Regions from separate parts of the Spirillospora sp. CA-108201 genome, predicted to be linked through region 2. Evidence: riboswitches for the same ligand, from Rfam matches in the RefSeq annotation. Region 2 holds a riboswitch; each other region holds the start of a gene.
The links. A riboswitch is a leader RNA that binds a small molecule or an ion and turns the genes downstream of it on or off. The one in region 2 is predicted to bind thiamine pyrophosphate.
Positions count from the first base shown of each region.

Region 1: it holds a riboswitch for thiamine pyrophosphate, as region 2 does, so the genes downstream of both, thiO (glycine oxidase ThiO) here and ACQEU6_RS28615 (purine-cytosine permease family protein) in region 2, are expected to answer to the same signal.
Region 3: it holds a riboswitch for thiamine pyrophosphate, as region 2 does, so the genes downstream of both, thiC (phosphomethylpyrimidine synthase ThiC) here and ACQEU6_RS28615 (purine-cytosine permease family protein) in region 2, are expected to answer to the same signal.

Region 1 is NZ_JBNJNE010000001.1:3,074,025-3,081,864, reverse strand. Features, by position in the region: gene pknB (Stk1 family PASTA domain-containing Ser/Thr kinase) at 1-1,466, opposite strand, end outside; gene ACQEU6_RS15010 (DMT family transporter) at 1,503-2,471, opposite strand; gene ACQEU6_RS15005 (thiazole synthase) at 2,608-3,384, opposite strand; gene thiS (sulfur carrier protein ThiS) at 3,387-3,587, opposite strand; gene thiO (glycine oxidase ThiO) at 3,584-4,711, opposite strand; TPP riboswitch at 4,701-4,814, opposite strand; gene ACQEU6_RS14990 (NAD(P)/FAD-dependent oxidoreductase) at 4,919-6,154, shown strand; gene ACQEU6_RS14985 (Rv2175c family DNA-binding protein) at 6,213-6,587, shown strand; gene thiE (thiamine phosphate synthase) at 6,697-7,383, shown strand; gene ACQEU6_RS14975 (hypothetical protein) at 7,448-7,606, shown strand; gene ACQEU6_RS14970 (serine/threonine-protein kinase) at 7,656-7,840, opposite strand, start outside.
Region 2 is NZ_JBNJNE010000001.1:5,945,780-5,953,619, reverse strand. Features, by position in the region: gene ACQEU6_RS28650 (heavy metal translocating P-type ATPase) at 1-723, opposite strand, end outside; gene ACQEU6_RS28645 (DUF8832 domain-containing protein) at 752-1,708, opposite strand; gene ACQEU6_RS28640 (heavy-metal-associated domain-containing protein) at 1,771-1,977, opposite strand; gene ACQEU6_RS28635 (Fpg/Nei family DNA glycosylase) at 2,176-3,039, shown strand; gene ACQEU6_RS28630 (LURP-one-related/scramblase family protein) at 3,058-3,828, shown strand; gene ACQEU6_RS28625 (SSI family serine proteinase inhibitor) at 3,952-4,413, opposite strand; gene ACQEU6_RS28620 (rhodanese-like domain-containing protein) at 4,460-4,795, shown strand; TPP riboswitch at 4,871-4,987, shown strand; gene ACQEU6_RS28615 (purine-cytosine permease family protein) at 4,980-6,326, shown strand; gene ACQEU6_RS28610 (sensor histidine kinase) at 6,391-7,840, shown strand, end outside.
Region 3 is NZ_JBNJNE010000001.1:1,681,733-1,689,572, reverse strand. Features, by position in the region: gene ACQEU6_RS08290 (metallophosphoesterase family protein) at 1-497, shown strand, start outside; gene ACQEU6_RS08285 (TetR/AcrR family transcriptional regulator) at 505-1,101, opposite strand; gene thiC (phosphomethylpyrimidine synthase ThiC) at 1,276-3,042, opposite strand; TPP riboswitch at 3,038-3,151, opposite strand; gene ACQEU6_RS08275 (hypothetical protein) at 3,201-4,157, opposite strand; gene ACQEU6_RS08270 (sensor histidine kinase) at 4,350-5,516, shown strand; gene clsA (cardiolipin synthase ClsA) at 5,653-6,336, shown strand; gene ACQEU6_RS08260 (sugar phosphate nucleotidyltransferase) at 6,333-7,840, shown strand, end outside.

The DNA.
Region 1 (7,840 bases), 2.9 Mb from region 2:
GGCACGTCGGGGGACTGCTTCTCGCCGGCGTCCGGGTCGGTGCTGATGACGTCGCCCTTGGAGACGGTCTGCGAGGGGGTGGTGCTCGTCCGGCCGACGGTGAAGCCCTTGTCCTCCAGGGTCTTCTTGGCGTCGGCGAGGGACTTGCCTCCGACGTCGGGGACCTCGCGGGGCGTGATGCCCCGGGAGGGCGTGAGGGTGACCGTCTGGCCCTTGGCGACGCGGGCCCCGGCGGCCGGGTCGGACTTGGCGACGCCGCCCTTGTGGACGCGGTCGCTGTAGACCGCCTTGGCGGTGCGCACGTCCAGGCCGTCGGACTCCAGCTGGTCGCGGGCGTCGGCGACCTTCATCCCGATGATCGAGGACGGGACGTGCTCGTACTGGCCGGACGTCTGGTACCAGACGGCCCAGCCGAGGATGACCGCCGCGACCAGGCCGATGGCGATCAGGACGTAGCGGCCGGTCAGCGCCCCGAGGGCGCGGTCGGTCTTCGTGGGGCGGGCGTACCGGGGCGCCAGGGTCTCGGCGTCCATGACGGCGGTGCGGCCGTGGGCGGGCAGGGCCTCCATGACGCTCGTCGCGTTGCGGGACGACTCCTCGACGCGGCGGTCGAAGTCGCGGGGCAGGCCGCCGAACGCCTCGGCGACCTCGGCCAGGTACTGGTTCGCGTCCTGCGGGCGGCGCGGAGGCTCGTGGCTCGTGGCGTCGGTGACCAGGGCGTCCACCTGCGGGGGGATGCCGGGGACGACGCTGGACGGCGGAGGCACCGTCTCGTTCACGTGCTTGTAGGCGACGGCGAGGGGCGTGTCGCCCTGGTGCGGCAGCCGTCCGGTCATCAGCTCGAACAGCATGATCCCGGCGGCGTAGACGTCGGAGCGGACGTCGGCGTTGCCGGACAGCACCTGCTCGGGCGCCAGGTAGCCGACCGTTCCGATGATCATGCCGGTCTTGGTCATCTTGCTGGCGGTCTCGGCCCGCGCGAGGCCGAAGTCGGCGACCTTGACCTGGCCGTCCTCGGTGATCAGCACGTTCTCGGGCTTGACGTCGCGGTGCACGAGCCCGGCCCGGTGCGCGGCGCCGAGCGCGGCCAGCACCGGCTGCATGATCTCCAACGCGGCGCGGGGGCCGAGCCGCCCGAGCGAGTTCAGCGCGTCGCGCAGGGTGCGGCCGGCGACGTACTCCATCACCAGGAAGACGTGCTCGCCGTCGGTGCGCTGGTCGTAGACGGCGACGACGTTCGGGTGGGACAGCGCCGCGGCGGCCTTGGCCTCGCCGATGAAGCGGGCGACGAAGTCCTCGTCGGAGGCGAGTCCGGCGTGCATCACCTTGATCGCGATGACGCGGTCGAGCCTGAGGTCGCGCGCGAGGTAGACCGTGGCCATGCCGCCGCGCGCGATGCGGGACTCAATGCGGTAGCGCCCGTCGAGCACGCGCCCGACGAGTGGGTCTGCAACCGTCGTGTCCATCGGTGCGAGTTTACGGGCGAATCCGCATGGATCTCATCAGTCGTGAGTATGAGCATCGATGAGCCCGGAGGGTGAGTCCGGGGCGCCCGGTTCGGGAGTGACGGGCGGGACGCGGCGGCGCAGCGTCCGCGTGCTGCGGGAGACGGCCACGCCGGTGAGGCACAGCAGCCCGCCGCAGAGGGTGACCAGGCCGGGGACCTCGTCGAGGAACAGCCACGACATCCCCACCACGAGGGCGGGCGCGGCGTAGGTGGTGGCGCCCATCTTCCCCGCGGTCGTGCGGGCGAGGGCGTACCCCCAGGTCGTGAAGGCGACCGCGGTCGGGAAGACGCCCAGATAGACCATGTTGAGGGTGGCGCCCGCCGAGGCGTCCGCGGCCTGCGAGACGAGCTGCCCGGAGAACGGCAGGCAGGCGAGCGCGCCGATCGCGCAGGCGAACGTGGTGAACTGCAGCGCCGACGCGTGCCTCAGCGCGGGCTTCTGGGCGACGACGCCCGCCGCGTAGGTGACGGCGGCGGCCAGGCAGAGCAGCACCCCGCCGACGGAGGAGCGGCCGTCGCCGGACATCGACAGCCCGACGACGGCGGCGCCGGCGAACGACACGGCCATGCCGAGCATCAGCCGGGACGACAGGCCCTCCTTCAGCAGCCAGCCGCCGAGGAGCGCGATGAGGATCGGCCCGATGTTGACGACGAGGGCGGCGGTGCCCGCGTCCACCAGCTGCTCGCCCCAGTTCAGCGCGACCATGTAGGCGCCGAACCACAGGACGCCGGCGGTGGCGATGCCGGGCCAGGCGGCCCTGGGCGGCAGGCCCTCGCCCCGGATGAGCCAGAGCGTCCCCAGCACGACCGTCCCGGAAAGGAGGCGGCCGAGGGCGAGGGCTCCGGGGCCGTAGTCGGCGCCCGCGCTGCGGATGGCGACGAAGGCCGAGGCCCAGAACACCACCGTGACCGTCGCCGCCGCCACCGCGAGCCTGCCGGCGCGCGCGCCTTCGTCCTGCTGCATGTCACGCACCTTAGGGAGGGGACGCTTCCATCAACACCGAAGCGATCTGTGGGGTCGCGCCCCGGTACGGCCCAGTCTGGTGGCGGGTGACTTTGCAGGTCCAGCGACTATTTCTTCAGACGGATCTTTAGCGTCGCTACGAGGTCGCGAGCCCGTCGAACGGGGACGACGCCTGGGCGTGGCGGCGCTTCGGGATGCGCCCGGCGAGCCGCGCGAGCCGGCCGCCCTCCACCGCGTGCCGCATCGCGGCGGCCATCCGGGCCGGGGACTGCGCGCGGGTGACGGCGGTCGCGAGGAGCACGGCGTCGCAGCCGAGCTCCATGGCCAGGGCCGCGTCGGACGCCGTGCCGAGACCCGCGTCCAGGATCACCGGGACGTCCGCGCGCTCGACGATCAGCTCGATGTTGTGCGGGTTGCGGATGCCGAGCCCCGACCCGATCGGGGAGCCGAGCGGCATCACGGCCGCGCAGCCGATCCGCTCCAGCCGGTGCGCGAGGACCGGGTCGTCGCTGGTGTAGGGCAGGACGACGAAGCCGTCGTCGACGAGCTGCTCGGCGGCCTCGACCAGTTCGATGGGGTCGGGCAGCAGCGTGCGCTCGTCGGCGATCACCTCCAGCTTGACCCAGTTCGTCCCGAGCGCCTCCCGGGCGAGCTTGGCCGTCAGGACGGCCTCGCCCGCGGTGAAGCAGCCGGCGGTGTTCGGCAGCACACGGATGCCGCACTCGGTCAGCACGTCCAGCACCGAGCCGCGCGCGGACGGGTCCACCCGGCGCATCGCGACCGTGGTGAGCGCCGTCCCGGACGCGGTCAGCGCCTCGCGCAGCACCGCCATGCTGGGCGCCCCGCCCGTTCCCATGATCAGCCGCGAGCCCAGCTCCTCGCCCGCGATGACCAGCCCGTCGGTGTCGTTCATCCTCAGCCTCCCTGGACCGCGGTCAGCACTTCGATGCGGTCGGCGTCCCGCAGGGGCGTGGTCGCCCACGCCGAGCGCCGGACGACCTCGTCGTTCAGCGCCGCCGCCACGCCCGTCGCGGCGGCCGTGACGGACGCGACGACCTCGGCCACGCTCGCGCCGTCGGGCAGCTCGCGCGGCTCACCGTTGACGATCACCTTCATGCGCTCACCTCGGGGGAGAAGCGGTCGGGGGCGAACGGCCCGGCGACCTCGGGGACGGGCCCGTCCAGCAGCATCGCGGACAGGATGTCGGCGCTCACCGGCGTGAGCAGGATGCCGTTGCGGAAGTGCCCGGTGCCGACGAGCAGCCCGGGCAGCGCGGTCGGCCCCATCACCGGCGCGTTGTCGGGGGAGCCGGGCCGCAGCCCGGCGGTGACCTCGGCGAACTCCAGCTCGGTGATGCCCGGCAGCAGCTCGCGGGCGTCGCGCAGCAGCTCCCACAGCCCGCCCGCGGTGACGCGCGTGTCGAAGCCCAGCTCCTCCTGCGTGGCGCCGAGGACGATCTCCCCGTCCGCGCGCGGCACCAGGTAGACCGACGAGCCCCGGACGAGGCCGCGGGTCGAGCGCCGCAGGAAGGGCGTGCGGGTGCGCAGCCGGATCACCTGGCCCTTGACCGGGCGGACGGGTGGAACGGTCCCGGGGGGCAGGCCGCCGAGGTCGCCCGACCACGGCCCGGCCGCCAGCAGCACCCGGTCCGCGCGGATCACGGTGCCGTCGTCCAGTCCCACGCCGGCGGCGGCGTCGTTCTCGACGACGACGCGCTCGGCCCGGCGCCGGACGAGCCGGACCCCCAGCCGCTCGCACGCCGCCAGCAGCGCCGGGGCGAGCCTGCGGGGGTCGACCGAGCCGTCCTCGGGGGCGAGCAGGCCGCCGCGCACGCCGGGCGCGAGCATCGGCTCCAGCCGCCGGCACTCGCGGCCGGTGAGCGCCTCGGCGGGGATGCCCAGGTCCTCCTGGAATCGGCGCAGGTCGTCCAGGTGCCGCAGGTCGTCGGAGTCGAAGGCGACCTCGATGATCCCGTCGGTGCGGTAGCCGGTCTCCAGCCCGGTCAGCTCCTCCAGTTCGGCGACGAACGCGCCGTACCGGTCGCGGGAGGCGAGGCCGAGCCGCAGCAGCGGCTCCTCGCCGTAGGTCAGCTCGCTGACCGGGGTGAGCATGCCCGCCGCGACGGAGGAGGCCCCGGACGCGGGCGCGGGGTCGACGAGGGTGACGGCGGCGCCGCCGGCGGCGGTGCGCCAGGCGGTGGCCAGGCCGACCACCCCGGCGCCGATGATGACGATCTGCATGCGCGCTCCCTTCGCCGGCATGATCCGGATCAGGTCGTGGCGGTCGGCGGCCCGTTCAGCCGCCCTCTCAGCCCGGTCGCACCGGACTCCCGCGCTCTGTGCTGTTCTGCTGTGCCGTTCTCCCGCCCCCACCTTACGACCTCGGCGAACCGGGCAACTGCCTGGACACCTGTCCACCCCTGGATCGCCGCCCGTTAGGGTGACCCCATGGAGAGGGTCATCGTCGTGGGCGGCGGGCTGGCCGGCGTGCGCGCCGTGGAGGCCCTGCGGAGCAAGGGGTACGAGGGCGCGCTGACCCTCGTGTCGGCGGAGCGGCACCGGCCCTACGACCGGCCGCCGCTGTCGAAGGCCGTCCTCGCGGGCGAGTCCGACGACACGACCGTCGACGCCGACTGGGACGCGCTGCGCTGCGAACTGCTGCTCGGCGAGCGCGCCACCGGCCTGCGGCTGGACGAGCCCGGACGCGGCGGGACGGTGGCGTCCACGGCGGGCGACCTGCCCTTCGACGGGCTCGTCATCGCGACCGGCGCGGCTCCGATCACGCTGCCGGGGGAGGGCCGCCAGCACGTGCTGCGCACCGTCGACGACGCCCGCGATCTGCGCGCCCGGCTCACCGCGGGCGCCCGCATCGTGATCGTCGGGGCGGGCTGGATCGGCGCCGAGGTCGCCACCGCCGCGGCCCGCCGCGGATGCGAGGTCACCGTCGTGGAGGCCGCCGACACCCCGCTGGCGGGCGCGATCGGGCCCGAGGTCGGCGCGCTCACCGCCCCCTGGTACACCGAGGCCGGCGTCGGGCTGCGGACCGGGATCAAGGTCGCGGAGGTGCGCGACGGCGGTCTCGCCCTCGCCGGGGGCGGCCGCGTCGAGGCCGACGAGGTGGTCGTCGGCGTCGGGGTCCGGCCCGTCCTGTCGTGGCTGGAGGGCTCCGGGCTGCTGCTGGAGCGCGGCGTCGTCACCGACGGCTCGTTCCGGACCTACATGGGCGAGGAGGACGCGGGGGCGCGGCGCCCCGACGTCGTGGCGGTCGGCGACTGCGCCGCCTGGTGGTCGCGCCGCTACGGGCGGCGGCTCCTCGTCGAGCACTGGGACACCGCGCTGAACGCGCCCGAGGTCGCCGCCGCGACGCTCCTCGGCGGGGACGCCGAGTACGACGCCGCCCCGTACTTCTGGTCGGAGCAGTTCGGTCGCATGGTCCAGTACGCGGGCGACCACTCGGCGTCCGAGCGGCTCGTGCGCCGGGGCGACCCGTCCGGCCGCAAGTGGGCGGCGGCGTGGCTGACCGGCGACCGCCTCGACGCGATCCTCACCGTCGACCGGCCCCGCGACCTGGTGCAGGCGAGGCGCGTGATCGCCGCGGGGACGCCGGTGGACCCGGAGATGATCGCCGATCCGGACGTGCCCGTCCGGCAGGCTGTTCGCGCAGAGCGATCGGAGAGGGCGTAACGGCTGTGCAGCGGGTTTGAGTCTTCCGAAGGCGTGGTAGCAAGGGGGCGTGACGCAGATGCACGCAACCGTTGACAGCGCACTGGACCCCCGCACCGACGCCCTGGCCGGCGAGTGGCTCTCCCTCCGGGAGACCGCCGAGAGACTCGGGATCAAGCCCAACCGGATCAAGCAGCTCATCCACGAGCACCGCATCCTCGCGGTGCGCCGGGGCGGGGAGCCGATGGTGCCCGCGGCCTTCATCAAGGACGGCCAGGTCATCAAGGGGCTCCCCGGCACGCTGACGCTCCTGTCGGACGCCGGCTTCGACGACGCCGAGACGATCCGGTGGCTGTTCACGGCCGACGACACCCTGCCGGGGACGCCGGTGGACGCGCTCACCGAGAACCGGGGGACCGAGGTCCGCCGCCGCGCCCAGGCGCTCGCCTTCTAGCCCGCCGCCGGCGGAGTACGACGCACGTGACACGATCGCGGAGTCGCGCGCGGCGGGTCACCCGCGCGCGCGACTCCGTGGTCATCTCTGGAAAGGACGTTCCCCGGCCGTGTCCAGGCACCTCCCCACCGAGCGCGCCGTGGCGCTGCGCGCCCGGCTGAGCCGCGCCCGCCTCTACCTCTGCACGGACGCGCGGGAGCGCCAGGGAGACCTGGCGGCCTTCCTGGACGCGGTGCTCGCGAACGGGGTCGACATCGTCCAGCTCCGCCAGAAGGGCCTGGAGGCCCGGCAGGAGACGGCCCACCTGGAGGTGTTCCGGGCGGCGTGCGAGCGGCACGGGGCGCTGCTGGCCGTCAACGACCGGGCCGACATCGCGCACGCGGTCGGCGCGGACGTCCTGCACCTCGGCCAGGACGACCTGCCGGTGCCCGCCGCCCGCGCGATCGTCGGCGGCGACATGCTGATCGGCCGGTCGACGCACTCGGGCGAGCAGGCGTCGGCGGCGGCCGCCGAGCCCGGCGCCGACTACTTCTGCGCGGGCCCGGTGTGGCCCACGCCGACCAAGCCCGGCCGCGCCGCCCCCGGCCCCAAGCTGCTGGAGTACGTCGCGGCGCAGCGCGTCGCGCGGCCGTGGTTCGCGATCGGCGGCATCGACCTCGGCACCCTCGACGAGGTCCTCGCCGCGGGCGCGGAGCGCGTCGTGGTGGTCCGGGCGATCACCGAGGCCGACGACCCGGGCGCCGCCGCGGCCCTGTTCGCGCGCCGCCTGGCCGCGCGGCCGCTCGGCGCCGCCTGACGCGCGGCGCGGTTTGACGCGGATCACGGTGCGGGCCGCGGCCCGGTCGCCGACAATGGGGATCATGAGCGTGGGACCCGACGACGACCGCGAGGTCGTCCTGGACGACGACATGGACGTCCTGCCGGACCAGACGTCCGACGACACCGACGCCGGATGGGGCGAGTGGCGCACGGGCGACGACGACGCGCGCCTGCTGGAGGACCGCCCCCCGCACTGGTGAGCGGCCGTCCGGGTCAGGGCAGGACGCAGCGTCAGGACAGGACGCAGCGTCAGGACAGGACACCGAGGAGGAACCCGGCGGCCACGACGGCGCCGAGCGCGACCATCATCCGCCACCGGTAGCGCGGGATCCGCGTCGGGCGCGGCTTCGGCGCCGGCGCCTGGCCCTCGCGCAGCGCCCGGACGATCTGCGGCGCGGTCGGGCGCGCGGCGGGGTTCTTGTCCAGGCAGCGCG
Region 2 (7,840 bases):
CTTGGCGCCGAGCTCCAGCAGGGCCCGCAGCGCGGCGCCGGCGCGGCGCTTGGAGCGCGTCTCGAAGTACCGGCCGGCGAGGATGAACATGATCACGCCGGAGGCGGCCTCCAGGTAGATGTTCATCGACCCGTCCGAGCGGGTCATGGAGAACTCGAACCCGTGCTTGATCCCCAGCTCGCCCGCGGTGCCGAAGAACAGCGCCCACAGCGACCACGCGAACGCGGCCAGCGTGCCGAGCGAGATCAGCGTGTCCATGGTCGCCGTGCCGTGCCGCAGGTTGACCGCCGCGGCCCGGTGGAACGGCCAGCCCGCGTACACGACGACGGGTGCGGCGAGCGTCAGCGACAGCCACTGCCAGCCCTCGAACTGGAGCGCCGGGACCATCGCCATCGCGATCACCGGGATCGACAGCACCACCGCGGTGACCAGCCGCTGCCGCAGCGGGCGCAGCTCGTCGGCCGGCTCCGGGGCCGCCTCGTCGGCGGCCCTCGGCGGGGCGGGGAGGGCGGCGGAGTAGCCCGCCTTCTCGACCGTGGCGATCAGCTCGTCGGGCGACACCTGCGAGCCGAACTCGACCCTGGCCTTCTCGGTGGCGTAGTTGACCGTGGCGGTCACGCCGTCCAGCTTGTTGAGCTTCCGCTCGATGCGGTTGGCGCACGACGCGCACGTCATGCCGCCGATCGCCAGCTCGATACGCCCGGACGCAGCGTCCGTGCTCATCGCGACCTCCTCTGCTTCGATCGGAACGTCAGTGGGTGTGGGGCTGGTCGTCGTGCCCGGGCTCGGGCTCCCGGCCCTGCTCCTGGACGGGGACGTGCCCCGCGTGCACCGTGAACTCGGCGGTGCGGACCTTGCCGTCGTGCTTGAAGTCCAGGTACAGGCGGTAGGCGCCGGAGCTGGGCGCCTCGGCGAAGAACGTGATGCCGGGACCGGGCTCGGTCTCGCCGTCGCCGGGTTCCCCGTCCGGGTGGACGTGGAGGTAGGCCAGGTCGCCCTGCCGCAGCGCGACGAGGTGCCCGTAGGCCTCCAGGTACGGCTCCAGGTCGGTGACCGGCTTGCCGTCCTTGCTCACCGTGAGCGTCAGTTCGGTGGACTTGCCGGGAGTGAGGCCCCCGGTCAGCCGCACCTCGTAGCCGTCCACCTTCGCGACCTGCTCGGGCCCGGGCAGCGGCGCCGGCCGCAGGTCGCCGGGGACGAACACGTCGGCGCCGAGCGTGAGCTGCCGCTTCGCGCCGTCCGGCTGGATGTCGGTGAAGAACCGGTACACGCCGGGCTTGGCCAGCGTGATCGGGACGGTCCAGACGCCGCCCCCGGCCTCGGTCGGGTGCACGTGCTGGAAGCCGGACAGGTCGCGCCGCGCCACGATCAGGTGCAGCCGCTTGCCGTGCAGCGGCTTGAAGCCGGTGACGGGCCTGCCGTCCGGTCCGTTGATCGTGAACCGGAAGTCCGTCTTCTCGCCGGCGTCGAGGACGGTCCGCTGCGGGGTCAGCGTGTAGCCGTCCTCCGACACCTGGAGGCCGCCCGGCGCGTGGGACGCCGTGCCCTCGTGGCCTCCGGCGCCGTGCCCGCCGCCGCTGCCGTTCTCATGGGATGCCATCTTCGCCTTGCCTCCGACGGGACCGACGATCTTGCCGGCGCCCGCGGCGCCGCCGAAGACCACCGCGAGGCCCACGGCGTAGGCCCCCAGCCTGGTCGCGCTGTTCATGCCGTCTCACTCCGCTCGATGTTCCGAGGGACGCACCCCGCCGGGGGCGAGGTGCGGTCCGCTCACGAGGTCAGCTGGTATCCGGCCTCCTCGACGGCGTCCCTGACCCGGGCGTCGTCGAGGGGGGTCTCGCTCGTGACGGTGACCTCGCCGGACTGGAGGTCGACGTTCACGCCGGTCACACCGGCGATCTGCTCGACCTCCTCGGTCACCGAGCTCACGCAGTGGCCGCAGGTCATCCCGCTGACGGTGTAGGTGGCGGTGCTCATCGGCGTCTCCCTCGCTCTGTTACCCCTGGGGGGTATCTCGTCGGCCTCATGCTGCCATAACCGGACACCCATGACAACCCCTAGGGGGTATGGGTGATTCCGAGATCCGGGTCACACCGGCCCCAGGGTTTTCCACAGGCGTCCACAGGGCTGTGGACAAACGTTCCGGCACCGCCGCCCGTCGCGGATACTGAACCCATGCCTGAGCTACCTGAGGTGGAGGCGCTGGCGGGGTTCCTGCGGGAGCGCGCGGTCGGCCATGCCGTCGCCCGCGTCGATGTTCTCGCCATCTCCGCGCTGAAGACCTACGACCCGCCGGTGACGGCGCTCGGCGGGCTGACCGTCACCGGCGCGGCCCGGCACGGCAAGTTCCTCGACCTGGACGTCGACGGGCTGCACCTCGTGATCCACCTCGCCCGCGCCGGCTGGCTGCGCTGGCGCGACGAGATCCCGGCCAGGCCCGCCCGGCCCGGTGGCAAGAACCCGCTCGCCCTGCGCGTGCACCTGGACGACGGCTCGGGCTTCGACCTCACCGAGGCGGGCACCAAGAAGGGGCTCGCCGTCTACGTCGTGCGCGACCCGGACGACGTGCCGGGAGTGGCGTCCCTCGGCCCCGACCCGCTGGACGAGTCGTTCACCACCGCGGCCCTGGCCGGGATCGTCAACGGCAAGCGCAGCCAGATCAAGGGCCTGCTGCGCGACCAGAAGGTGATCGCCGGGATCGGCAACGCCTACTCCGACGAGGTGCTGCACGTCGCCGGGATGTCCCCGTTCAAGATCGCTTCCTCGCTGACCGAGGAGGACGTCGCCGTCCTGCACGAGGCGATCGTCACCACGCTGCGGGACGCGGTGGAGCGCTCGCGCGGCCTGGAGGCGCAGGACCTCAAGGGCGAGAAGAAGACCGGCCTGCGGGTGCACGGGCGTGCGGGCCAGAAATGCCCGGTGTGCGGTGACACGGTGCGCGAGGTGTCGTTCGCCGATTCGGCGCTCCAGTACTGCCCCACCTGCCAGACGGGCGGCAAGCCCCTCGCCGACCGCCGCATGTCCCGCCTCCTCAAGTAGCGGCGGGCGGTTCCGGCTGTGGCCGGGACGGCCTACGGCCCCGCGCCCGCGGCGCCCGGCTACGGCGGCTACCCGGCACCCGGCCACGGCGGCTACCCCGCGCCGCAGCAGGGCGGCTACCCGGTTCCGCAGCAGGGCGGCTCCCCCGCGCCGCAGCAGCCGCAGCACCAGCGGCCGCCGCAGCAGCCCGCCGACCTGTACGGGTCGCCGATCCTCGTCTACGACCAGCCGGCGCAGTTCTTCTCGACCGAGGCCAACTACACGATCTGGAGCCCGCAGGGGCAGCCCGCGGCGTACGTCCGGGAAGAGGGCGTGAGCGGCGCGAAGAAGGCCCTGCGCGTCATGAACCAGAACAGCCAGACCCAGGCGGAGCGCAAGCTGTCGATCCTCCGCCCGGACGGCATGCCGTACTTCCTGTTCTACAAGCCGTACGGGTTCGTGGGCACGCCCACGATGCAGGTGCTGACCCCGCAGGGCGGGCTGATCGGGTACCTGCGCAAGCGGGCGATGCGCGGCTGGGAGATCCTCGACCCCTGCGAGCGGCAGTTCGGCTACTACGAGCTGCTGAGCGGCCGGATCACCGACTGGCAGCAGCAGGAGCTCGCCCGGATCCAGCGCGGCTTCGCCGGGATGGGCGATCTCTTCTCCCAGGTGTTCACCGGGGCCGACCGCTACGTCCTGCGCATGCACGTCCAGCCGCAGGAGCCGATGCGCACGCTCGTGCTGGCCTGCCCGCTGGCGTTCGACACCGCCGTCTCCCAGAACCGGAGCGTCGGCGGCCTGTTCTGACCGCCCGCCGTCCGCGCCGGGGGACGGGTCAGGCCCCGGCGGGCGCCGGGGCCTGACGTCGGAGTGGTGAACCGGGCCGGAACGGGGATGGCCGGTTCGGATGGATCGATGGAGTGGGACGGGTCAGCGGACCTTCGGGACGTTGCCGAAGACGGGGCCGATCTGGCTCCAGCGGTGCAGCTGGCAGCCGTCATCGCGGGTGAACGTGGTGTCGATCCGCTTGCCCTGCCAGGTGCCCTTGACCGTGGCGATCTCCGGACCGCCGTAGATCTTGGTGCACATCTGGTCCTTGGGGACGGGTTGGAAGGGTTCCTTGACCTTGGTGAGCGCCGCGCAGGCGCCCGCCGCCTGGGGATGGTCTCCGCCGGGCGGGTCGCAGGTCAGCCGCCAGGTCTTGGCGGGCGCCTCCTTGGAGGCCTTGACCTGCACGGTGAGCGTTTCCGCCGAGGAGCCGGACGGCTGCACGGACGTCGTGCCCGAAGGCGCTCCGGCGGAGTTTCCGTTTGCCTGTTCGTCGCCGCAGGCGGCCGTGGACAGGAGCATGGCCAGCCCGGGCGCCGCGAAAAGGAGCGTCCGATACCGCATGCGTGATTCGACGCAGGGGGGCTTCGCGCGGTTCCATGGAGGTGTGATGAATTTCGGGGAAGACGTACCGGCCGTGGTCGCCGCGGACGTTCCGCAGGACGGCTACCTGCTGGACGTCCGGGAGCAGGACGAGTGGGACGCGGGCCACGCGCCCGCCGCGGTCCACATCCCCATGCGCCAGCTCGGCGACCGCGCGGGGGAGGTCCCGCGCGACCGGGAGGTCTACGTGATCTGCCGGTCCGGGGCGCGGTCCGCGCAGGTCACGTCCGCGCTGAACCAGGCCGGGTGGCTGGCGAGGAACGTCGGCGACGGCATGCACGGGTGGGCCGACGCCGGGCGTCCGATGGAGGGCGCGGGCGACGGACCGCCCTACGTCGCGTGATCTGACCGGCCGTCGAGGGATCTGACCCGGATGCCCTCTTTTGGGGCGTGACGGGCGGTTGTACGATCGGGCCTGACCGATACCCGCGGGAGCTCGGGCCACAGCCGGGCTGAGAGGGCGGCCTTCGAGGCGTCGCCGACCGCATGAACCTGTCCGGGTAATGCCGGCGTAGGGAGCGTGTCCCGTGACGTCCGATGTCGAAAAGCGCCCGCAGGGCGAGCGCGCCCGCGACGAGGTCCCGTTCACCCTCGACGAGCCCGCCCCCAAGGTCCTCGGATTCTGGGACCAGAGCGCCTTCTGGGGGAACCTCGGCGTCAGCCTCCTGGCCTTCTCCGGCGCCTACACCGTCCTCGCGCCGGACGCCGACGGCCGGCCGACGATCTCGATCATGGCGGGCATCGTCGCGATGGCCGTCGGGACGGCCCTCGGCGGGCTGATGCTCGGCCTCGCCGCCGTGCCCGGCGCGCGCACCGGGCAGCCGGCGATGGTGCTGCTGCGCGGCCTGTTCGGCGCGAAGCTGTCGTACGCGCCGACCGTCCTCAACATCGCCCAGCTCGTCGGCTGGGGGACGTTCGAGCTGATCGTCATCGCCGACGCGGCCCGCGAGCTGTGGGACGGCGTCCCGCGCTGGGGCTACGTGGTCGCCGCCGGCGCGCTCACGACCGTGCTGACGGTCTGGCCGCTCGGCTCGGTCCGGCTGCTGCGCCGCTACGTGACCGTCGCGGTGGCGGTCGCGCTCGTGTACTTCTACGTCCGGCTCGTCCGGGAGCCGCTGCCCGACCTGACGGAGGGCTCGTGGGGCGGGTTCTGGCTCGGCGCGGACGCCGCGCTGGCCGTGTCGATCTCCTGGGTCCCGGTCGCCGCCGACTACACCCGGCACGCGCGCACCGAGCGGGGGGCGTTCGGCGCCGCGGCCGTCGGCTACTCCGTCACGCAGATCGTCGCCTACGTCCTCGGGCTGCTCGCGCTGGCGCTGGTCGCGGGCGACTCCGGCAGGATCTTCGACCCGTTCCTCGGCGCCTCGCTGGGCGTGGTGTTCTTCGCGGTGTTCGTGCTGCGGGAGGCCGACCAGTCGTTCGCCGACACCTACTCCACGGCGGTGTCGATCCAGAACCTGTTCCCCCGGGCCGACCGCCGGGTGCTGAGCGTCGCCCTCGGCATCGGCATCACCGTGCTCGCGCTGGTGCTGGACATCGGCGACTACGCCGGCTTCCTGTCGCTGATCGGGTCGGTGTTCGTGCCGATGCTCGGCGTCCTGGCCGCCGACTTCTTCCTCGGCCGCCGCCGGGCGGGCGGCTGGGACGTCTCGCGGACGGCGCCGTCCCGCTGGGGCATGATCGGGGCATGGGCGGTCGGGTTCGTCGTCTACCAACTCGTCAACCCGGGAACGGTCGCCCGCTGGGCCGGTTTCTGGTCCGGCGTCCGGGACGCGCTGCACTTCACGCCGCAGACGTGGATGAGCGCCTCGCTGCTGTCGTTCCTGGTGGCAGGGGTCGCGGCCCTGCTCATCGGTAGGCTTACCAGACGGTAAGGTTTGGGTCGAAAGCAAGTTTCGGCGCAAGTTGCCCGGCGGTGGGCCGGAGTCCGGTGGCACGATGACAGACGTGTATGAGCACGTGCACGATCCGATCGCGCGGGCCGTCATCGAGAGCGCCGCCGACGCGATCGTGGCCGTGGACCAGCGGCACCGGGTCACCGTGTGGAACCCGGCGGCCGAGCGCATGTTCGGCTGGACGGCCGAGCAGGTGCTCGGCCGGGTCCCGCCCATCGTCCCCGACGAGCTCAAGGCCGAGCACAACGCCGTCCAGGAGAGGCTCCTCACCCGGCGCGGCGGCGAGGGCGACGGCGGGCAGATCTCGATCGCCACCCGCCGCTTCCACCGCGACGGCCGGCTCATCGACGTGCGCATCGACACGAGTCTGCTGAAGGACCCGAACGGCACGCTGCTCGGCTGGGTCGGGGTGTACCACCCCGTCGAGGACGACGAGATCCTCCAGCACCGGATGACCGAGCGGGCCCGGCTCGTCCGGCGGCTGAACGACATCGTCGCCGACCTCGGCGCCGAACTCGACCTCGCCGTGGTGCTCGACCGGATCACCTCCGCGCTCATCGAGCTGACCGGCGCCGACGCCGGCGGATTCGTCAAGATCGAGGGCGAGCGGCTGCGGCTGGTCAGCATGTCCGGGCTGCCGGAGCGGATGCGCGGCCGGCGCGCCGAGCTGCGGCCGAGCCTGGTCGGGGAGCTGCTGCGGTCGGGCAAGACCGTCAAGCTCGCGACGGGCGAGCGGCGCCTCGGCGACCTGATCTGGTCGGAGCTGCCCGGCCTGCACACGATCGCCCTCGGCCTGTCGTACCTGCAGAACCGGCCGTACGGCGCGCTGTACGCGCTCTTCTCCGGCCGCAAGGTCGGGCACACCGAGCTCGAACTGCTGGAACTGCTCGCCGGGCACGCCGGCGTCGCGGTCGGCAACGCCGTCGCCTACGCGGAGGTCGTCCGGCAGCGGGCGCACGAGCGCGCCGTCATCGACTCCAGCGCCGACGGCATCGCGGTGCTGGACCACGACCTCGTCGTCCGGCACTGGAACAACGCCGCGCACACCCTGACCGGCATCCCGCCGGAGGAGGCGATCGGGCGCCCGCTGCCGTTCGGCATGCCCGCGCTCGGCGAGATGCTCACGTTCCGCCTGGAGTCGGGGACGTGGCTGAACGTGCTGGCCGCCGAGATCGAGGAGACCGGCGAGCTGGTCGTCGACTTCCGCGACGTCTCGGAGGCCAAGGCGCTGGAGGAGGCCAAGGACCTGTTCCTGGCCACCACCAGCCACGAGCTGCGGACGCCGATCACGGTCGTGCAGGGGTTCGCGTCCACGCTGGTCAACCGGTGGGACGAGCTGGCCGACGCCGACCGCCGCGCCGCCGTCGCCACCATCGCCGAGCGCGCCCAGTCGCTCGCGCGGCTCGTCGAGCACCTGCTGCTCGGCTCCCGCGCCGGAGCCGACGAGCTGGCGGTGACGATCGAGCCGTTCGACCTCGTCCGCGTCCTGGAGG
Region 3 (7,840 bases), 4.3 Mb from region 2:
TCACAGTGGCGCCGCTGTTCATCCTGTACGACTACACGTTCCGGCCCGACGGGACGTCCAGCAAGGAAGAGGCCCTTGAGGCCGCGCACGAGGCCGGCGTCGTGTGCACCGACGAGGTCTACCTGCACCCCGACCCCTATCCCGGCCGCGACGCCTGGTGCGACGCCAGGATCGCCTACACCGAGCGACGCCTGTCCGACCTGGCACCCGGGACGCGGACCGTGCTCGTCAACCACTGGCCGCTCGTCCGCGAACCCACCCGCGTCCTCTGGTACCCGGAGTTCGCCCAGTGGTGCGGCACCGAGCGCACCGCCGACTGGCACGGCCGGTTCGGGGCGGTGTCCGTCGTGTACGGGCACCTGCACATCCCCAGGACGATCTGGACCGGCGGCGTGCCGCACATCGAGGTGTCGGTCGGCTACCCGCGCGAGTGGCGCCGGCGCGGCGACGCGCCGCCCGGCCCCCGCCGGATCCTGCCCGTCCCCGAGACGAGCTGACCGGGCCCTAGCTGACCGGCCCCTGGCGGACCCCGCCCGGCGCCACGCCGGCGGCGCTGAGCGACAGCAGCCGGGCGGCGGCGTCCGGGTCGCGCTCGGCGACCGTCGCGATCGCGCCCGCGAGCCGCAGCACGTCGCCGAACGCCGCGCCGGCGGGCGCGTCCCCGGCGCGCTGCGCGCGGACGAGCAGCGCTTCGCCCGCCTCGGACATGGCCGCCCGGGAGCCGAAGGGGTCCAGCCGGGGGTCGCGCAGCGACACCATCGCCGAGGCCGCCATGCCCGGGAAGGCGGTGATCTCCGAGACGAACGTCCGGAGCCAGGTCAGCAGGGCCTCGCCGGGGAAGGGGGAGTCCAGCAGGTCGCGGGCGGCCGAGGCCAGTCCGGTGTAGACGTCGGCGAGCACCGCCTCCAGGAGGTCCTGGCGGGTGGGGAAGTGGCGGTAGAGCGTGCCGATGCCGACGCCCGCGAGCCGCGCGACGCCCTCGAGGGAGGCGCCCGCGCCCTGGGCCTGGAAGGTCTCGCGCGCCGCGGCGAGCAGCCGCGCGCGATTGCGGCGCACGTCGGCCCGCACCGGGCGCGCCCTCGGCGTGTCGTCGCTGGTCACCTGCGTCTTCGATCCTTCCCGGGGGTGGAACGGGCCTGCGGCGATCGGGAGGATCCGCGGCTTTGGAACGGTCCTTAGATTCTATCCGCGTCGCCGCCGCGACCCGCGCCCGGATGCGCCCGGACCCGCCGCGCGCCCTGCGCGGCGGGTCCGGCCGCGGCCCCCCGGGGGCGGTCAGGCGTCGGCGCGCGTGACCGGGAGGTTCAGCCGGCCGCCGGCGGCCCTGAACTCCTCGGCCTTCTCCCGCATCCCGGCGGCGAGGGCCTCCCCGTCGGCGAGGCCGCGCTCGGCCGCGAACCGCCGCACGTCCCGCGTGATCTTCATGGAGCAGAAGTGCGGGCCGCACATCGAGCAGAAGTGCGCGGTCTTCGCCGGCGCCGCCGGGAGCGTCGCGTCATGGAAGGCGCGGGCGGTGCCCGGGTCCAGGGACAGGTTGAACTGGTCCTCCCAGCGGAAGTCGAACCGCGCCTCCGACAGCGCGTCGTCCCACGCCTGCGCGCCGGGATGGCCCTTGGCGAGGTCGGCGGCGTGCGCCGCGATCTTGTAGGCGATCACGCCGGCCTTGACGTCCTCGCGGTCCGGCAGCCCGAGATGCTCCTTCGGGGTGACATAGCAGAGCATCGCGGTGCCGTGCCAGCCGATCATCGCCGCGCCGATGGCCGAGGTGATGTGGTCGTAGCCGGGCGCGATGTCGGTGGTCAGCGGTCCGAGCGTGTAGAAGGGCGCCCCGTCGCACCACTCCTGCTGCAGGTCCACGTTCTCCTTGATCTTGTGCATCGGGACGTGCCCGGGGCCCTCGTTCATCACCTGGTTGCCGAACCGCGCCGCGATCCGCGTCAGCTCGCCCTGGGTGCGCAGCTCGGCGAACTGGGCCTCGTCGTTGGCGTCCGCAATGGAGCCGGGCCGCAGCCCGTCCCCGAGCGACCAGGTCACGTCGTAGGCGGCGAAGATCTCGCACAGCTCCTCGAAGCGGGTGTAGAGGAAGTTCTCCTCGTGGTGCGCCAGGCACCACGCCGCCATGATCGATCCGCCCCGCGACACGATCCCCGTCCTGCGCCGCGCCGTCAGCGGCACGTAGGACAGCAGCACCCCGGCGTGGACGGTCATGTAGTCCACCCCCTGCTCCGCCTGCTCGATCACGGTGTCGCGGAAGACCTCGTAGGTGAGCTCCGCGGGGTCGCCGCCGACCTTCTCCACCGCCTGGTACAGCGGGACGGTCCCGACCGGCACGGGCGAGTTGCGCAGGATCCACTCGCGCGTGGTGTGGATGTCGCGGCCCGTCGACAGATCCATGATCGTGTCGGCGCCCCAGCGGGTCGCCCAGGTCATCTTCTCGACCTCGTCCTCGATCGAGGAGGCGACCGCCGAGTTGCCGATGTTGGCGTTGACCTTGACGAGGAAGTTGCGCCCGATGACCATCGGCTCGATCTCGGGATGGTTGACGTTGGCGGGCAGCACCGCGCGCCCGGCGGCGAGCTCGTCGCGGACGAACTCGGGGGCCACGCCCTCGCGCAGCGCGGCGAACTCCATCTCCGGCGTGATCTCCCCGCGCCGCGCGTAGGCGCGCTGGGTCACCGCGCCGCCGGTGGCGCGCCGCGGGCGCCGCGGCAGGGCGCCCTCGCCGTCGGCCAGGGGGAGGCGTCCTCCCGCGCCCCCGGGCGGCGCGGGGGACGACGGCCGGCGCCCGTCGTCCTCGGGGCGCGCCGCCCGCCCCTCGTAGGGGGCGGTGTCGCCGCGCTCGGCGATCCAGGCCTCCCGCAGCGGCGGCAGCCCCCCGCGTACGTCGGTCTGCTGCTCGGGGTCGGTGTACGGCCCTGACGTGTCGTACAGGACGACGGCGTCGCCGTTGGTCAGCGGCACCTCCCGCATCGGGACCCGGATCTCCGGGCGGGAGCCCTGGAGGTAGGTCTTGCGGGCAGCTGGAACCACAGGTTCGGTCATGACGACTCGATCTCTCCCTACGCCGGCATTACCCGGTCAGGTTCATGCGGTCAGCGGCCGTCCCAGCCGCTATCTCAGCCCGGTTCGCCGGGCCCCCGCGATCTGTCGCCACGACGTTAACCCGGGCCGCCCCGGTTGCCGCAACCGCCGCCCATGGGCTAGAACGCGCCCGCGCGGAGCGCGACGGGCAGGGCGAGGACCAGGGTGCGGAGCGGCTCCGGGGCGGACGGCGACCGCTCCAGCTCCACGGGGGCCCCGCCGTCGCCGCCGCCGTTCCGCAGCGTGGCGGAGCGGCGGCCGTCGATGCCGGTGACGACGTGGCCGTCGGCCGTCGCGCGGGTGCTGCCGAGAAGCGTCCCGCCGGTGGTGTGGAAGGACGGCTCGCGGCTGCCGCGCACGTATCCGAGGGGGCGGCCGTCCGCGTCGAGGACGCGCACGCGGTCGCGGCCCGGCAGCCGGGACGGGCCCCGGACCACCAGCAGCACCGAGGCATGGGGGTCGCGCAGCACGATGGTCCGGCCGCCGCTCCGTCCGCAGGGCACGGCGAGGACCGCGCCGGCGCCCGGTTCGCGGTACCGGCCCGCGCCGTCCACGACGACGTGGCGGGCTCGGACCAGGGCGCCGTCCTGAGGCGGCGGCACCTCCCCGCCCTCGTCGTCGACGACGCACCAGCGGGCGCCGAGGACGTCCGCGGTCGCGGTCCGGACGGCCGGGAGCCAGCCGGACGGAAGCGACCCGCCCCTGAGCAGGGTCGCCGACCTCCCGTCGACCTCGGCGACGGCCTCGACGCCCGGCGCCCGCTCCGGGTCGAACCAGAGCGTCCACACCGGGTCGCCGACGGGCCACCTGATCCCCACCGCGTCCACGGCCTCGGCCGGGACGGCGGCCTCACGCCCGCCGCGGCGCAGGCCCACGCCCTTCTCGCCGATGGTCACGATCAGGCGGGTCCGGTGCAGGCGGGCGGCCCAGAGGGCGGCGAGGAGGCAGCCGACGCCGCAGAGCGCCAGGGCCTGGCGGGCCCGGTCGGGCTCGAAGATCACGAGGGCGGCGCCGGCCGCCGCCGCGGCGAGCAGGACGCGCAGCGGCCGCCGGTAGGCGCGCGCGCCCAGCGTCATCCGGAGTTCGGGCGGGGGGACGGCGGGCGGGGGGACAGAAGGCGGGGGGACGGACAACTGTCGGCCCTTCGTGACGGGGTCTGCAGAACTATAGGACGGGCCTCCGGCCCCGCCGAGGGCTGCCCGAGAAGATCATCCGGCCGGGGCGCCGGCCGCTGCGCGGAGATCGCGCCGGTGGGGGACAATGGGCGCGTGCTGACGGTGCCCCGGGTCGACGTGACGGTGAAGGACGCCCTCGCGGCGTCGGCGCTGGCGGGGGCCGCGGCCGCGGCCGCCCTGCTGTGGCCGGGCGTCCGGGACCTGGACGCGGCGGGCGCGCTGCTGCTGGTCGCGGCGCATGTCCCGCTCGCGGTGATCCGGCGGTGGCCGACCCCGGCCCTGCTCGCGCTGGTGGTCCTGGTGCTGCCCTACCACCTGGCGCAGTACCAGCACCACGCGCTGGTGCCCGCCGAGGTGGTCGCGCTGTTCGCCTACGCGGTGCTCGGGCGCCGGGTGCGCCTCGTCCTCGGCGTCGTCGCGTTCCTGCTCACCGTCTGCGTGGTCGGCATGGCGATGCGGGCGGGCGGCGGCTCCCTGCGCGAGCAGATCGCGGTGATCGAGGCCGTGGTGTCGGTCGTCATCGCCGTCCAGGTGTGGCGGGTGCACCGGGCGCGGCTCGCGACGATCACCGAGCGGGCCGAGCGCGCCGAGCGCACGCGGGAGGAGGAGGCGCGGCGGCGGGTCGCCGAGGAGCGCCTGCGGATCGCCCGCGACCTGCACGACCTCCTCGCGCACAGCATCACCCTGATCGGCGTCCAGGCCGGCGCCGCGGCCCACCTCGTGCGCGGGGACCGGCCGCTGGACCGCGAGGAGCTGGCCGGCGCGCTCGCCTCCATCGCCGCGACGTGCCGGGACGCCCGGACCGAGCTGCGCGGCACGCTCCAGGTCCTGCGCGGCACGGACGTCGGCGCCCCCGGGACGCTGCCCGGCCTCCACGCGGTCGCCGGCCTCGTGGACGCGGCGCGCGGCAGCGGCGTCGACGTCGACCTGCGGGACGGGGACGTCGGGACGCTGCCCCCGGAGACGGGCGTCGCGGCGTACCGGATCGTCCAGGAGGCCCTGACCAACATTGTCAAGCACGCCGCCGCGCGGCGCGCGACGGTGAGCCTGGCGCGCGACGGCGGGGGGCTCGTCGTCCGGGTCGCCGACGACGGCAGGGGGCCGTCCGGCGGCCCGCCCGAGGGGTTCGGGATCCTCGGGATGATCGAGCGGGCGCGCAGTGTGGGCGGGACGCTGGACGCGGGCCCGGGCGCGTCCGGCGGGTTCGTCGTCACCGCCGTCCTCCCGCTGGTGGACGCCGCCGTCCCGCGCCGGGCGTGACCCGCGGCCCCGCCGCGAACGGGTGCCGCCCGTCCGCCGGGACCCTCCCGACTCCGGCGCCGACTCCGGCCGGGGGGCTTTCCACCCCTTACGGATAGGGTCAGGATCAAGGGGACCCAGGGGAGGCGACGCGTCGGTGAGCACTTTGCAGGAGGCCCCGCAGGACCGGATCTTCACGGTGCCCAACATCCTGAGCTTCGCCCGGCTCCTGGGCGTGCCGCTGTTCCTGTGGCTCGTCCTGGCCGAGGCGGACTGGTGGGCGCTCGGACTGCTGGTGTTCGCGGGCCTGTCGGACTGGCTGGACGGGAAGCTGGCGCGGGCGTTCAACCAGACGAGCAAGCTCGGCATGGTCCTGGACCCGGCCGCCGACCGCCTCTACATCCTGGCGACGCTCGTCGGGCTCACCATCCGCGACATCATCCCGCTGTGGCTGGTGCTCGCGCTGGTCGCCCGGGAGGTGTCGATCCTGCCGATCGCGCCGATCGTGCGGCGGCTCGGCTACGGCGGCACGCTGCCGGTGCACTTCATCGGCAAGGCGGCGACGATGTGCCTGCTGTACTCCTTCCCGCTGCTGCTCCTCGGCGACCACGACGGCGGCGCGGGCACCGCGGCGCGGGTCGTCGGATGGGCCTTCGCGGGCTGGGGGACGGCCCTGTACTGGTGGGCGGCCGTCCTCTACTGGGTGCAGACGCGGCAGCTGGTGCTGGCCGGCCGCGGCTCGCCGTCCCCGGCCTCGGGGCCGGGCGATCCGGGGGGCGCCGGCGATCCGGGCGCGGAACCGCCGGCCGGCGGCCAGAAGGGAGCTGAGACCCCCCGATGAAGGCCGTCGTGATGGCGGGAGGCGAGGGGACGCGGCTGCGTCCGATGACCGCCAACCAGCCGAAGCCCCTGCTCCCGCTCGTCAACCGGCCGATCATGGAGCACGTACTGCGGCTGCTGAAGAAGCACGGGTTCGGCGAGACCGTCGTCACGGTCCAGTTCCTGGCCGCGCTGATCCGCAACTACTTCGGCGACGGCGAGGAGCTCGGCATGTCGCTGAGCTACGCGACCGAGGAGGTCCCGCTCGGGACCGCCGGCAGCGTCAAGAACGCCGAGGAGGCGCTGCGCGACGACCGCTTCCTGGTGATCTCGGGGGACGCGCTCACCGACATCGACCTGACCGACATGGTGCGGTTCCACGAGGAGAACGACGCCCTCGTCACCATCGGCCTGAAGCGCGTCCCGAACCCCCTGGAGTTCGGGATCATCATCGTGGACGACGAGGGCCGCGTGCAGCGGTTCCTGGAGAAGCCCACCTGGGGCCAGGTTTTCTCCGACACCGTCAACACCGGCATCTACGTGATGGAGCCGGAAGTGCTGGAGCACGTCGCGGAGGGGGAGCCGGTCGACTGGTCCGGCGACGTGTTCCCGGAGCTGCTCGCCGCGGGCGCCCGCCTGTTCGGGTACGTGGCCGACTGCTACTGGGAGGACGTCGGCACCCACGAGAGCTACCTCAAGGCCCAGGCGGACATGCTGTCCGGGCAGGTCGGCATCGACCTGGACGGCTTCGAGATGTCGCCGGGCGTGTGGGTCGCCGAAGGCGCGGAGGTGGACGCCGAGGCCGTCCTCAAGGGCCCGCTCTACATCGGCGACTACGCGAAGGTCGAGGCGGGCGTCGAGCTGCGCGAGTTCACCGTGCTCGGCAGCAACGTCGTCGTCAAGGAGGGCGCCTTCCTGCACCGCGCGGTCGTCCACGACAACGTGTTCGTCGCGCCGTCCACGAACCTGCGGGGCTGCGTCGTCGGCAAGAACACCGACATCATGGCCGGCGCCCGCGTGGAGGAGGGCGCCGTCATCGGGGACGAGTGCGTCATCGAGGCCGAGGCGTACGTGTCGAGCGGCGTGAAGGTGTACCCGTTCAAGACCATCGAGGCGGGCGCCGTCGTCAACACCAGCGTGATCTGGGAGTCGCGGGGGCAGCGCAACCTGTTCGGGCCGCGGGGGGTGTCCGGCCTCGTCAACGTGGAGATCACCCCCGAGCTGGCGGTGCGGCTCGCCTCCGCGTACGCGACGACGCTGAAGAAGGGCACGACCGTCGTCACCGGTCGGGACGTCTCCCGCGCGGCCCGCACCCTGAAACGCGCCGTGAACAGCGCTCTCACCGCCAGCGCCGTCAACGTCCAGGACCTGGAGGCGACGCCGCTGACCGTCGCCCGGTTCGAGACCGGCCGCGAGGACAGCGTCGGCGGCATCTACATCCGCACCACGCTCGGCGACCCGCAGGGCGTCGACATCCTGTTCCTGGACGCGGACGGCGCCGACCTGTCCCAGGGGGCGCAGCGCAA